3 regions of the Rhizobium sp. UBA1881 genome follow, and region 2 is predicted to be linked to each of the others. Evidence: riboswitches for the same ligand, from Rfam matches in the RefSeq annotation. Region 2 holds a riboswitch; each other region holds the start of a gene.
The links. A riboswitch is a leader RNA that binds a small molecule or an ion and turns the genes downstream of it on or off. The one in region 2 is predicted to bind cobalamin.

Region 1 (3,273 bases), on a different contig from region 2:
AACGCCTACGGCACCTCCTCGGGCACCAGCCCGACGGCGTCGACCGAATATTTCACCGGCAACTACGAAGCCTTCTCCGGCGGCATCTCGCCTTCGGCCCCGGCCGCCGACCGCTCTTATGACGCGGGTGCGATCGTGGCGCTGGCCATTGCCAAGGCCGGCAAGGCCGATGCGGCCGCCATCAAGGCAGCCATGCCGGAAGTTGTCGCCGAGGGCGGCACGCCCATCCATGCCGGCAAGGAAGAGTTCGCCAAGGCGCTGCAGCTCATCAAGGACGGCAAGCCGGTGAAGTATGAAGGTGTCATCGGCCCTGTCAGCTTCGACAAGTACGGCGATATCACCGGCCCGTTCCGCCTGTGGAAGATCAGCAATGGCGAGGTGACGACGGTCGGCGAATTGAGCGCCGAAGAGGTCACCAAGATCAAGACCGCGCAGTAGAAGCGCCAGGCGACATGGGGGATGTGCTCCCATGTCGCACCAGTCTGGTCTGGGCGCCTATGTGCTTTGTTGGCTAAGCAGATGCATTTGGCAAACACAACGACAGGCCATCGACATATGAAAAAGCGCTCAATCCTTCCGTCGATCTGTTCGATCGCGAGCCTGCTCGTGACGACATCCGCGGCATCCGCCGAGGATGTCGAGCATGGACGGCGGGTGTTCAGGCTGTGCGTTGCCTGTCACACGGTCGATTCCGATCGCAACGGTTTCGGCCCGCATCTGAAGGGTGTCGTCGGCCGTCCAGCCGGAAGCTTGCCCGACTACCGATATTCCGAAGCGATGAAGACGGCCGGTGCCGGCGGACTTGTCTGGGACGAGGCGGCGCTCTCGGAATTTCTATCAAACCCCAAGAAGAAAGTGCCGGGAACGAAGATGAGCTTCGGCGGCCTATGGACGACATCGGAGATCACCGACCTGATCGGCTATCTCCGAGCCAATCCCTAGACGCGCCAAATGTCGGTCCGCCACGGCTTGACGCCTCGGCGCCGGATCGCCTAAGTCACACCTGATGGTTCCCGAAGGGATGACTTCCGACGGGATTAATAGGGAACACGGTGCGGACGACCCGAATGGGGCCAAGACCGTGGCTGCCCCCGCAACTGTAAGCGGATTGCCTGATGTTCTTGTGGTGTTCGTCTCGAACGCCATGCCACTGCGAAGCTCTTCGTGGGAAGGCAGATGTCAGGTGCATATTCGCAAGCCAGGAGACCTGCCGTCAAAACAGTGTCCACCATCCCGGACGGGGTTGTCCGGAGAGGAGCATCATATGATGGTTTTTGACGTCAGCCGCTGGCGCGGCCCCGCTTTATTCCCCTCCACAAATCTCATGTCCGTGATCCAACGATAGTTTTCGCCGCCGCATGATTTCAGGCGAGCGCTCTGCTGTGTCGTCCTGCATCATCCGCGGCGGTCCCCGCGTCGAGTTTCACAGCCGCGGCCAGTCGGCTGCGGGCTTCAGTCATACATGAGGACCAATATGAACCGCATCATCCTGCGAACCGCGCTGCTTTCGATCGCGACGGCTTGCACCTTTACCACCTTTCTCCCCGCCGCCCATGCAGCGGCAACGACCTACCCGCTGACGATCACCAATTGCGGCCAGCAGGTGACATTCGACAGCGCGCCGAAGAAGACGGTGTCGATCGGCCAGGGCATGACCGAAATTCTCTACTCGCTCGGCCTTGCCGACAAGATCGTAGGCACGGCGGTCTGGGTCGGGCCGGTGCTGCCCGCCTATGCCGAGGTCAACAAAGGGATCAAGCGGCTGGCCGACAATGATCCGAGTTTCGAATCCGTCGTCGGCCAGGAGCCGGACTTGGTTGCGGCCGAGTTCGAATGGCATGTCGGCACGCAAGGCTCGGTCGGCAAGCGCGAGCAGTTCGCCGGTCTTGGCATCAAGACCTATGTCTCGCCGGCTGATTGCGTCGCGAAGGTCAACACCGATGGTGGCGACGGCGTGCGCAGTGAGCTCTTCACCATGGAGCTGATTTACCAGGAGATCGCCGAACTGGCGGAGATCTACGATATCCAGGATCGCGGCGCGGCCCTGATCGCTGACTTGAAGAAGCGCGAAGCGGATGCCGTGGCATCGCTTGGCGGGTCGGCAAAGGATCTGCCTGTCGCCTTCTGGTTTTCCAGCAAGGAAGTGCAGGGCGATGCCTTTATCGCCGGCAAGAACAGCGCTCCGGCCTATATTCTGAAAACGCTCGGCGCCCGCAACGTCGTCAGCACCGAGGAAGAGTGGCCGTTGGTCGGTTGGGAAACGATCGCGCAGGCCAACCCTGCAGTCATCGTCATCGCCACCATGGACCGTCGCCGCTACGCTGCCGACGATCCGAAGGTTAAGATCGACTTCCTTGAAAAGGACCCGGTCACCAGCCAGCTCGATGCCGTCAAGAACAGGCACTTCGTCGAGATGGATGCGCAGTCGATGAACCCGACGATCCGTACCATCGACGGCCTGGAACGCCTTGCCGCCGGCATCAAGTCCTTCGGTCTTTCCAAGTGAGGCACGCGTCGATAGCCCACCGAGGATGGAGAGCGCTGCTCGTGCTCTTCGTCCTTGCCGTCGTGGCATTGGGCTTTGTCATCAGTCTCGCCGTGTCTATCGGCGAGATCTCCATTCCTGTCGACACGACGGCCAAGGCCGTTGCGAACCGCTTGCTTGGCACCGGCTTTGAACTCAGCCGCATCCATGAAGGCATCATCTGGGATTATCGCCTGAGCCGCGCGCTTGTCGCCGCCAGCGCCGGAGCGGCTCTTGCGCTATGCGGCGCGGTGCTGCAGGCGTTGCTGCGCAATCCGCTGGCCGAGCCCTATGTACTCGGCATCTCGGCCGGCGCGTCTACCGGGGCCGTCGCCGTCATGATCCTCGGTTTCGGCTATGGCGTGTTGACGCTTTCCGCCGGCGCTTTCGTCGGCGCGGTCGCGGCGTTCCTGCTGGTGTCTTTGCTGGCGGTGGGCTCCGGCGGCGGGACGGACCGTATCATCCTCGCAGGTGTCGCCGGTTCGCAGCTCTTCAACGCGCTGACGTCCTATATCGTCACGACATCGGCAAATGCCGAGCAGGCGCGCGGCGTCATGTTCTGGCTGCTCGGCAGCCTTTCCGGCGTACGCTGGACGGATGTCTATCTTGCCGCTCCCGTTGCAATCGCCGGCTTTCTCGTCTGCATGCTTTACGCCCGCGCGCTCGATGCCTTCACTTTCGGTACCGATGCTGCGGCGGCGCTCGGCATTCCGGTCGCTGGTATCCGGATCGTGCTGCTTGCGCTCACG
Region 2 (3,273 bases):
TTGCTCACTGACGGGACGATGCCTTGAAACGCCTCACGCTGGCCGCAGCACTCCTGATTGCAGTTTCCGCCCCTGCCTATGCGCAGTTGGCGCCGATATGCGGTCAGCTGCGCGCTCGTCTGGCGACCATCGCAGAGACGATCGGCGGCGGCATGTCGCCCGAAATACGCCGCTTCGCCAGCGCCATCACCGAACAGAACCTCGAGCTTCGCAAGCTGCGCAGCGACCAGCGCCGCAACGGCTGCAGCAGCGGCAGCATGGTGGTCATCGGCGGCGACAATGCCGGCTATTGCGGCGAGCTTGAGCAAGCCGAAGCGAAGATGCTCGACAACATCGCCGACCTGCAGATGCGTCGCGACGAGTTGCGCGCGCAAAGCCCGGACGCCCGCCTGCGCAACGAGCTCTTCGCAGCACTCGACGAAAACAACTGCAATGCGCCCGTGCAGCAATATGAAGAGCCGCAATATGCGACCCCGCCCAGCATCGACGATCAGGCGATGCGCAGCGACACCTTCATCCCGCTCGGCGGCGAGCGTCAGCGCTCCTACGAGTTCTCGCCCGGCGGCCAGCCGCTGACGCATCTGAACACGATCTGCGTGCGCAGCTGCGACGGCGGCTTCTTCCCCATCCGCTCGAACGCAACCTCCTTCGATTTCGCCCGCGACGCCAACACCTGCCAGCAGATGTGCCCTGGTATCGAAACCGAGCTCTACTATCACGATGTTTCCAGCGGCGAGACCGAGAACATGATCTCGGCCTCGACAGGCGCGCCCTACAGCGCCATGCCGAATGCATTCGCCTACAAGAACCGCAAGCCCGGTGAGAAATCATCCTGCAGCTGCAATCTGCCCGCCTATTACGAACAGATGCGCCGCAACCAGTCTGTGAGCGCCCCGCCGCCTCGGAGCTCGATCACCACGATCGAAACCCCGAACACCGCTGCCGCCAAGCCCGAAACCCAACCTACGCCACAGCAGCCGGCGCCCCAGGCGCAGGTCCCCGACCGCCCCTACGATCCCAGTGCCGGCAAGGTGCGCCAGGTCGGCCCGCAGTTCCTCGCCGGCGATCAGGGATCGATCGACCTCAAGCACCAAGCCATGCCGGGCGCCCAGCCGCAGCAACCGCCGGCTCAGAAGCAGTAACAGGCGTCGCGGGCTACACGCCCCCGCCCCAGCGATCGGTAAACACCAGCTCCTCCAGCGGCAATCGCTGCCGCCAACCCTTCACTGCGAGTTCCGGCTCCTCGTAGAGCCGATCGACATAGCCGACACAGAGCCATGCAACGATCTCGATCCGATCAGGCACGCCGAGCGCCCGCTTCAAATCGGCCTCGTGGAAAATGCTGACCCAGCCGACGCCGACGCCTTCCGCACGCGCCGCGAGCCACAGGTTCTGCACCGCGCAGACGGTCGAATAGGAATCCATCCGCCTATTGTGTGTCCGCCCCAGCACCACGTCGCCGCAGCGATCCGGATCGCAGGTCACGCAGATGCCGACGGGTGCCGTGCGAATACCCTCGAGTTTCAAGGCGCGGTAGGCCTGCTGCCGCTCGCCGGAAAACATCTCCGCCGCCTCGGCATTGGCCTTGGCAAAGGCCTCCCACACGGTCGATCGCACGGCCTCATCGCGAACGACGATGAAATTCCACGGCTGCATGAAGCCGACAGACGGCGCATGATGGGCAGCAGCCAGCAGCCGTCCAATCACATCATCAGGCACCGTATCCGGCAGGAACTCGGATCGCACGTCGCGTCTGGTCTCGATGGCTCTGTAAACGGCGTCGCGCTCGCTCGTCGAAAAGGCACCGGCTCTCGCAAGAGAGCCAGATTGGTCTGGTCGCATCGTCAATCCCCAACAACACAACCGGCCGCTGTCCAGGCGGTCAGTCTATGATTGTCGGGCCGGTCTTCTGACTTGGCGTCATCCGTCTGCCACGCCTTCCCGGCAAAAAGCGCCAGTGGCATCAAGCGGCAGACGTCGGCCTTACAGCGTTGGGCACGTTCCGGTCTCGCACCGAATTCCCGATTCTCCCGCAAGCCTGCGGGCACCCGACGCGCCACCTATGCCGACAAACCGCGCATGATGCAATCGCTCAAGCCTCGACCGGGAAATATCGCACATAGGCGAACTCGTCACCACCAGGTGACCAGTTGGGAACATTGATCGATCCCTGTCCGCCAAAGAGTTCGAACAGCGTCGTGAGATTTCCCCCGTCCATATCCATCATCCGCATCCGCACATGCTTGTCACGCGGATGGTCGAATACATCCGGATCGTAGGAAATCAGCACCACCTTGTCGTTGTTGGGCGACGGATGCGCGAACCAGTTGCCGTAATTGTCGTGCGTCACCTGCTCCACGCCGGTCCCGTCGGGATGGATACGCCATATCTGCATGAGGCCGGTGCGGCTGGAGTTGAAATAGATCCAGCGCCCATCGGCCGAATAATCCGGCCCGTCATTGCGCCCCTCGCCGTTGGTCAGCCGCCGCTCTTCGCCGCCGGTCACGTCGATCGTGTAGATGTCGAACAGGTCGCCGCGAATGCCGCAATAGGCGAGCTCCTTCCCATCAGGCGACCAGCCATGCCAGTAGGACGGATGATTGGTGGTCACCAGCTGCGGCGCCCCACCCTCGATCGGCAGCGTGTAGATCGCCGACTTGCCGAACTCGACCTTGTCGGAGATGACGATGCGGGTGCCATCCGGCGAAATCCCGTGGTCGTTGTTGCAGGCGGTCGCGAAGCCGGTATCGACATGCTCGACCTTCGCCGAGCCGTCGAGCGCCAGGCGATAAAGCAGACCTTCGTCGTTGAGCAGGAGATAGCTGCCGTCAGGGGCGTAATTGGGGGCTTCGACCAGTCTCTCGGTCTGCCAAATCACACGGGCCTCGCCCGTCTTGACGTTGTAGATCTCGACGGAACTGCGCATGCAAACTCTCCTCTGACGCGAACATATCCATGACCTACGACAGCTAAATAAGGCACGCAAGGATCGCACGCGCGCGGCAATGGGAGGCTCCATCCGGAGCCCACGCGAAATGAGGCAACCGGCTGCCGAAAAGTTTGTGATCAAAAAAGCGTTAAGCCCGCGAAACAACTATGGTTCATCTAGCGTTCATGACGAAGATGTGACAGTTCGATGACGTTAAGATGACACTGGAGTTCCGCCATTGATCGCCCAAGTTTTCAAGTCCGGAGCGGCAATGCGCGAGGCGGCGCTCTATGGCGGCGTTGGCGCGGATACCCGCCCCTCCATTCTGCGCGGCGCAATTGCAG
Region 3 (3,273 bases), on a different contig from region 2:
GCATGGCAGTATGTCTTTACGGGAAATGTTATTCGTAGGCGCGGAGTGCGTGGCCCCCTCATCCGACCCTTCGGGCCACCTTCTCCCCGCGGGGGAGAAGGGAAGATTGGCGCGAGCGGCCGGCCCCGAGTCCCTTCTCCCCAGCGGGGGTCCGAAGGACGGGTCGAGACCAGCGGCTCGACCCCGGTCGGTGGCCCGAAGGGTCGGATGAGGGGGCCACACGGCACCACTCAAGCAATCTTCAAAACCGGACGCGCCCATTTCAACCATCAACCTTAAACCAGCGCCTCGATCGCCTGACGCACCGCGCCCTCATCCATCTCATGCAACCCGATCACCACCAGCCGCGTACCGCGCGCCTCGCCGGCGGCCCAGGCGCGGTCGAAATAGTGGTCGATGCGGCTGCCGACGGCCTGCAGCTGCAGGCGCATCGGCTTGCCGGGAACGTCGACGAAGCCCTTGAGGCGCAGAACGTCGTGCTCGGCGATGATGCCCTTCAGGCTCTCGACGAAGACGGCCGGATCGGCGATCGGGCCGAGTTCCACGACGAAGCTGTCGAACTCGTCGTGATCGTGCGGCGTGCCGTCCTCATGTTCAAGCTCGTGATGGGACTTGCGGTTGCCGATATCTTCCTCTGTGCCGATGCCGAGGCCGAGCAGAACGCTCGCCGGCACGTCGCCATTCTTCGCCTCGATCATCGCGGGCTTGCGCGCCGTGCGCGAAGCAACCTCTTCGCGGACGCGGGCAAGGCCGGCGCCGTCGATGAGGTCGGTCTTGTTGAGCACGATCAGGTCGGCGCAGGTGAGCTGATCCTCGAAGAGTTCCTCGATCGGGCTCTCGTGGTCGAGTGTCTCGTCCTCGACGCGGCGGGCATCGACGGCATCATGATCGTCGGCGAAACGGCCGGCGGCGACGGCGGCGCTGTCGACCACGGTGATCACGCCATCGACGGTCACCTGGGTGCGGATGTCGGGCCAGTTGAAGGCGGCGACCAGCGGCTGCGGCAGGGCAAGGCCCGAGGTTTCGATGACGATATGATCCGGCCGGTTCTCGCGTTCCAGAAGCTTGCTCATCGTCGGGATGAAGTCGTCGGCCACGGTGCAGCAGATGCAGCCATTGGTGAGCTCGATGATATCGTCCTCGGTGCAGTTTTCCGCGCCGCAGCCCTTCAGCACTTCGCCGTCGACGCCGAGATCGCCGAACTCGTTGATGATGAGCGCGATCTTCTTGCCGCCCGCATTGGTCAAAAGGTTGCGGATCATCGTCGTCTTGCCGGCGCCTAGGAAGCCGGTGATGACGGTGGCGGGGATCTTCTGCTGGTTCATCAATTCAACCCTTCATTTTCAGCGGCAGTCCCGCCGCGATAAAATACACATCCGCGGCGACCGCCGCGATCATCTGGTGCAGCCGTCCGGCATGGTCGCGAAATTCGCGCGCCATCCGGTTCTCGGGCACGATGCCGAGGCCGACTTCATTGGAAACGATTACGAGGCGCGCCTTGGCCTTCGGCAGATAGGCGGCCAGTGCCGCGAATTCTGCTGCCATATCGCGCTCATCCATCATCAGATTGGTGACCCACAGCGTCAGGCAATCGACCAGAACCGCCCGCCCCTCGCCATCGATCGCGGCAAGTTGGCCGACGAGATCGAGCGGCTCCTCATGCGTCGTCCAGAGATCGCCGCGATCGGCCTTATGCTGGTCAATCCGGGCGCGCATCTCCTCGTCCCAGGCGCGGCCGGTGGCGATGTAGTGGCGATCGAGGCCGCTGTCGATGACGAGCTGTTCGGCAAAGCGCGACTTGCCGGAGCGGGCGCCGCCTAAAATAAGCGTAGAGGATGCGGTCGTCATGCGTGGACGACTTCACAGGAGCGCGTCCAGCCTGACGCCGACGCCAAAGTCTCATTATCTGCCATGACAACCTCCGTGCTGGCATCGGGCACACTTGCCCAGGGGTGGGCTTTGCGCCCGGCACGATTGGCAGGTCTCCTGGCTCGCGGGTCCAGGCGCGATCGGGATAGCCACGCAGGCCATCCCGATCGTGCCATCGGTTCTTCCTCGCCTTCCCGGCTGCAATCATGAAAAGGCGGACGATTCGTAGATAAGGAGGCGTCCAACCCCGGTTGATCATGGCTTGCATTGCCAGTGGCTTTTCCGCCGTCTTCAGCTCCTCGCCCGCCTGCACCACGCAGGCAGCCGGCTTGAGAGCATCCGACGCCGGATGGAAGACCCTGACCGCTCTACAGTCGCGGGGTCGGCTGTGATGAAGGCGCCCTGGTTGGGTCCACCCCGTCACATTCCCTTTTCATCCGCACCGCTTTTGGCGATCCGGAACCATCCGTTATCGATCCATGGTTAGGCAAGCGCGACTGCGAAGTCAATCGACCGCCAATCTCGCCCACCGGCCAAATTGATTGATATCAACCCTCAAGACGATCATCTCTACCAAATTTATCGTCTATAATCAGGCACTTAATGTCATAAAAACTTGTTGCGTCAGCCGGGTTTTTGCCGCATTTGCAGCGCACGCGGCGCAGCACCGCAACTATCCCCTCTTTTACCACCCTTGAACGGGCTTTCGCCCGCCTAGTTTCCCCATCATGCGCCTGAAAATCAATCTTAGACGGCTTGGCCCGCTACACACACTGCTCGATGCGGGGCGCATGCGCGCGCTTCTCAGGCGCAGCGAAATGGGCATGGTGCTGGCCGGCGCGTTGATCGGCGTCACGTCAGGCCTCGCCGTCACCGGCATGAGCCTGATCTCGCGCGAGATGCACAGCCTGATCTTCGGGATCAGCGATGTCGAGCGTTTGAGCTCCTCTCAGATCGACGACAAGTTCCTGCTGATGGCCGCCCCCGTCTGCGGCGGCATCCTGCTCGGCCTGTTGATGTATGTGCTGGCGAAGACCCGCAAGAAGCCGATGGTCGACCCGATCGAGGCCAACGCACTGCACGGTGGCCGCCTGTCCTTGACAGACAGCATCATCGTCGCGATCCAAAACCTGATATCCAACGGCTTCGGCGCCTCGGTCGGCCTCGAGGCCGGCTACACCCAGTTGGCGTCCGGCATCGCCTCGAAGCTCGGCTTCAAGCTGCAACTGCGCCGCGCCGATCTGCGCGTCCTCGTCGGCTGCGGCGCCGCCGGCGCCATCGCCGCCGCCTTCAACGCGCCGCTGACGGGCGCTTTCTACGCATTCGAGCTGATCATCGGCACCTATACGATCGTGTCGCTGACGCCGGTCGTCGTCTCGGCGCTCGTTTCCACGCTGGTCGCTC

Region 1: it holds a riboswitch for cobalamin, as region 2 does, so the genes downstream of both, B3605_RS06255 (ABC transporter substrate-binding protein) here and bluB (5,6-dimethylbenzimidazole synthase) in region 2, are expected to answer to the same signal.
Region 3: it holds a riboswitch for cobalamin, as region 2 does, so the genes downstream of both, cobU (bifunctional adenosylcobinamide kinase/adenosylcobinamide-phosphate guanylyltransferase) here and bluB (5,6-dimethylbenzimidazole synthase) in region 2, are expected to answer to the same signal.

The regions. Positions count from the first base shown of each region.
Region 1 is NZ_DDHH01000057.1:185,733-189,005, forward strand. Features, by position in the region: gene B3605_RS06245 (ABC transporter substrate-binding protein) at 1-438, shown strand, start outside; gene B3605_RS06250 (c-type cytochrome) at 556-942, shown strand; cobalamin riboswitch at 991-1,229, shown strand; gene B3605_RS06255 (ABC transporter substrate-binding protein) at 1,475-2,506, shown strand; gene B3605_RS06260 (FecCD family ABC transporter permease) at 2,548-3,273, shown strand, end outside.
Region 2 is NZ_DDHH01000134.1:19,371-22,643, reverse strand. Features, by position in the region: gene B3605_RS16420 (DUF2865 domain-containing protein) at 24-1,142, shown strand; gene bluB (5,6-dimethylbenzimidazole synthase) at 1,156-1,842, opposite strand; cobalamin riboswitch at 1,883-2,067, opposite strand; gene B3605_RS16410 (TolB family protein) at 2,093-2,926, opposite strand; gene B3605_RS16405 (LTA synthase family protein) at 3,201-3,273, shown strand, end outside.
Region 3 is NZ_DDHH01000169.1:26,493-29,765, reverse strand. Features, by position in the region: partial or broken gene B3605_RS20905 (cobaltochelatase subunit CobN) at 1-4, opposite strand, end outside; gene cobW (cobalamin biosynthesis protein CobW) at 276-1,325, opposite strand; gene cobU (bifunctional adenosylcobinamide kinase/adenosylcobinamide-phosphate guanylyltransferase) at 1,330-1,848, opposite strand; cobalamin riboswitch at 1,960-2,351, opposite strand; gene B3605_RS20890 (chloride channel protein) at 2,598-3,273, shown strand, end outside.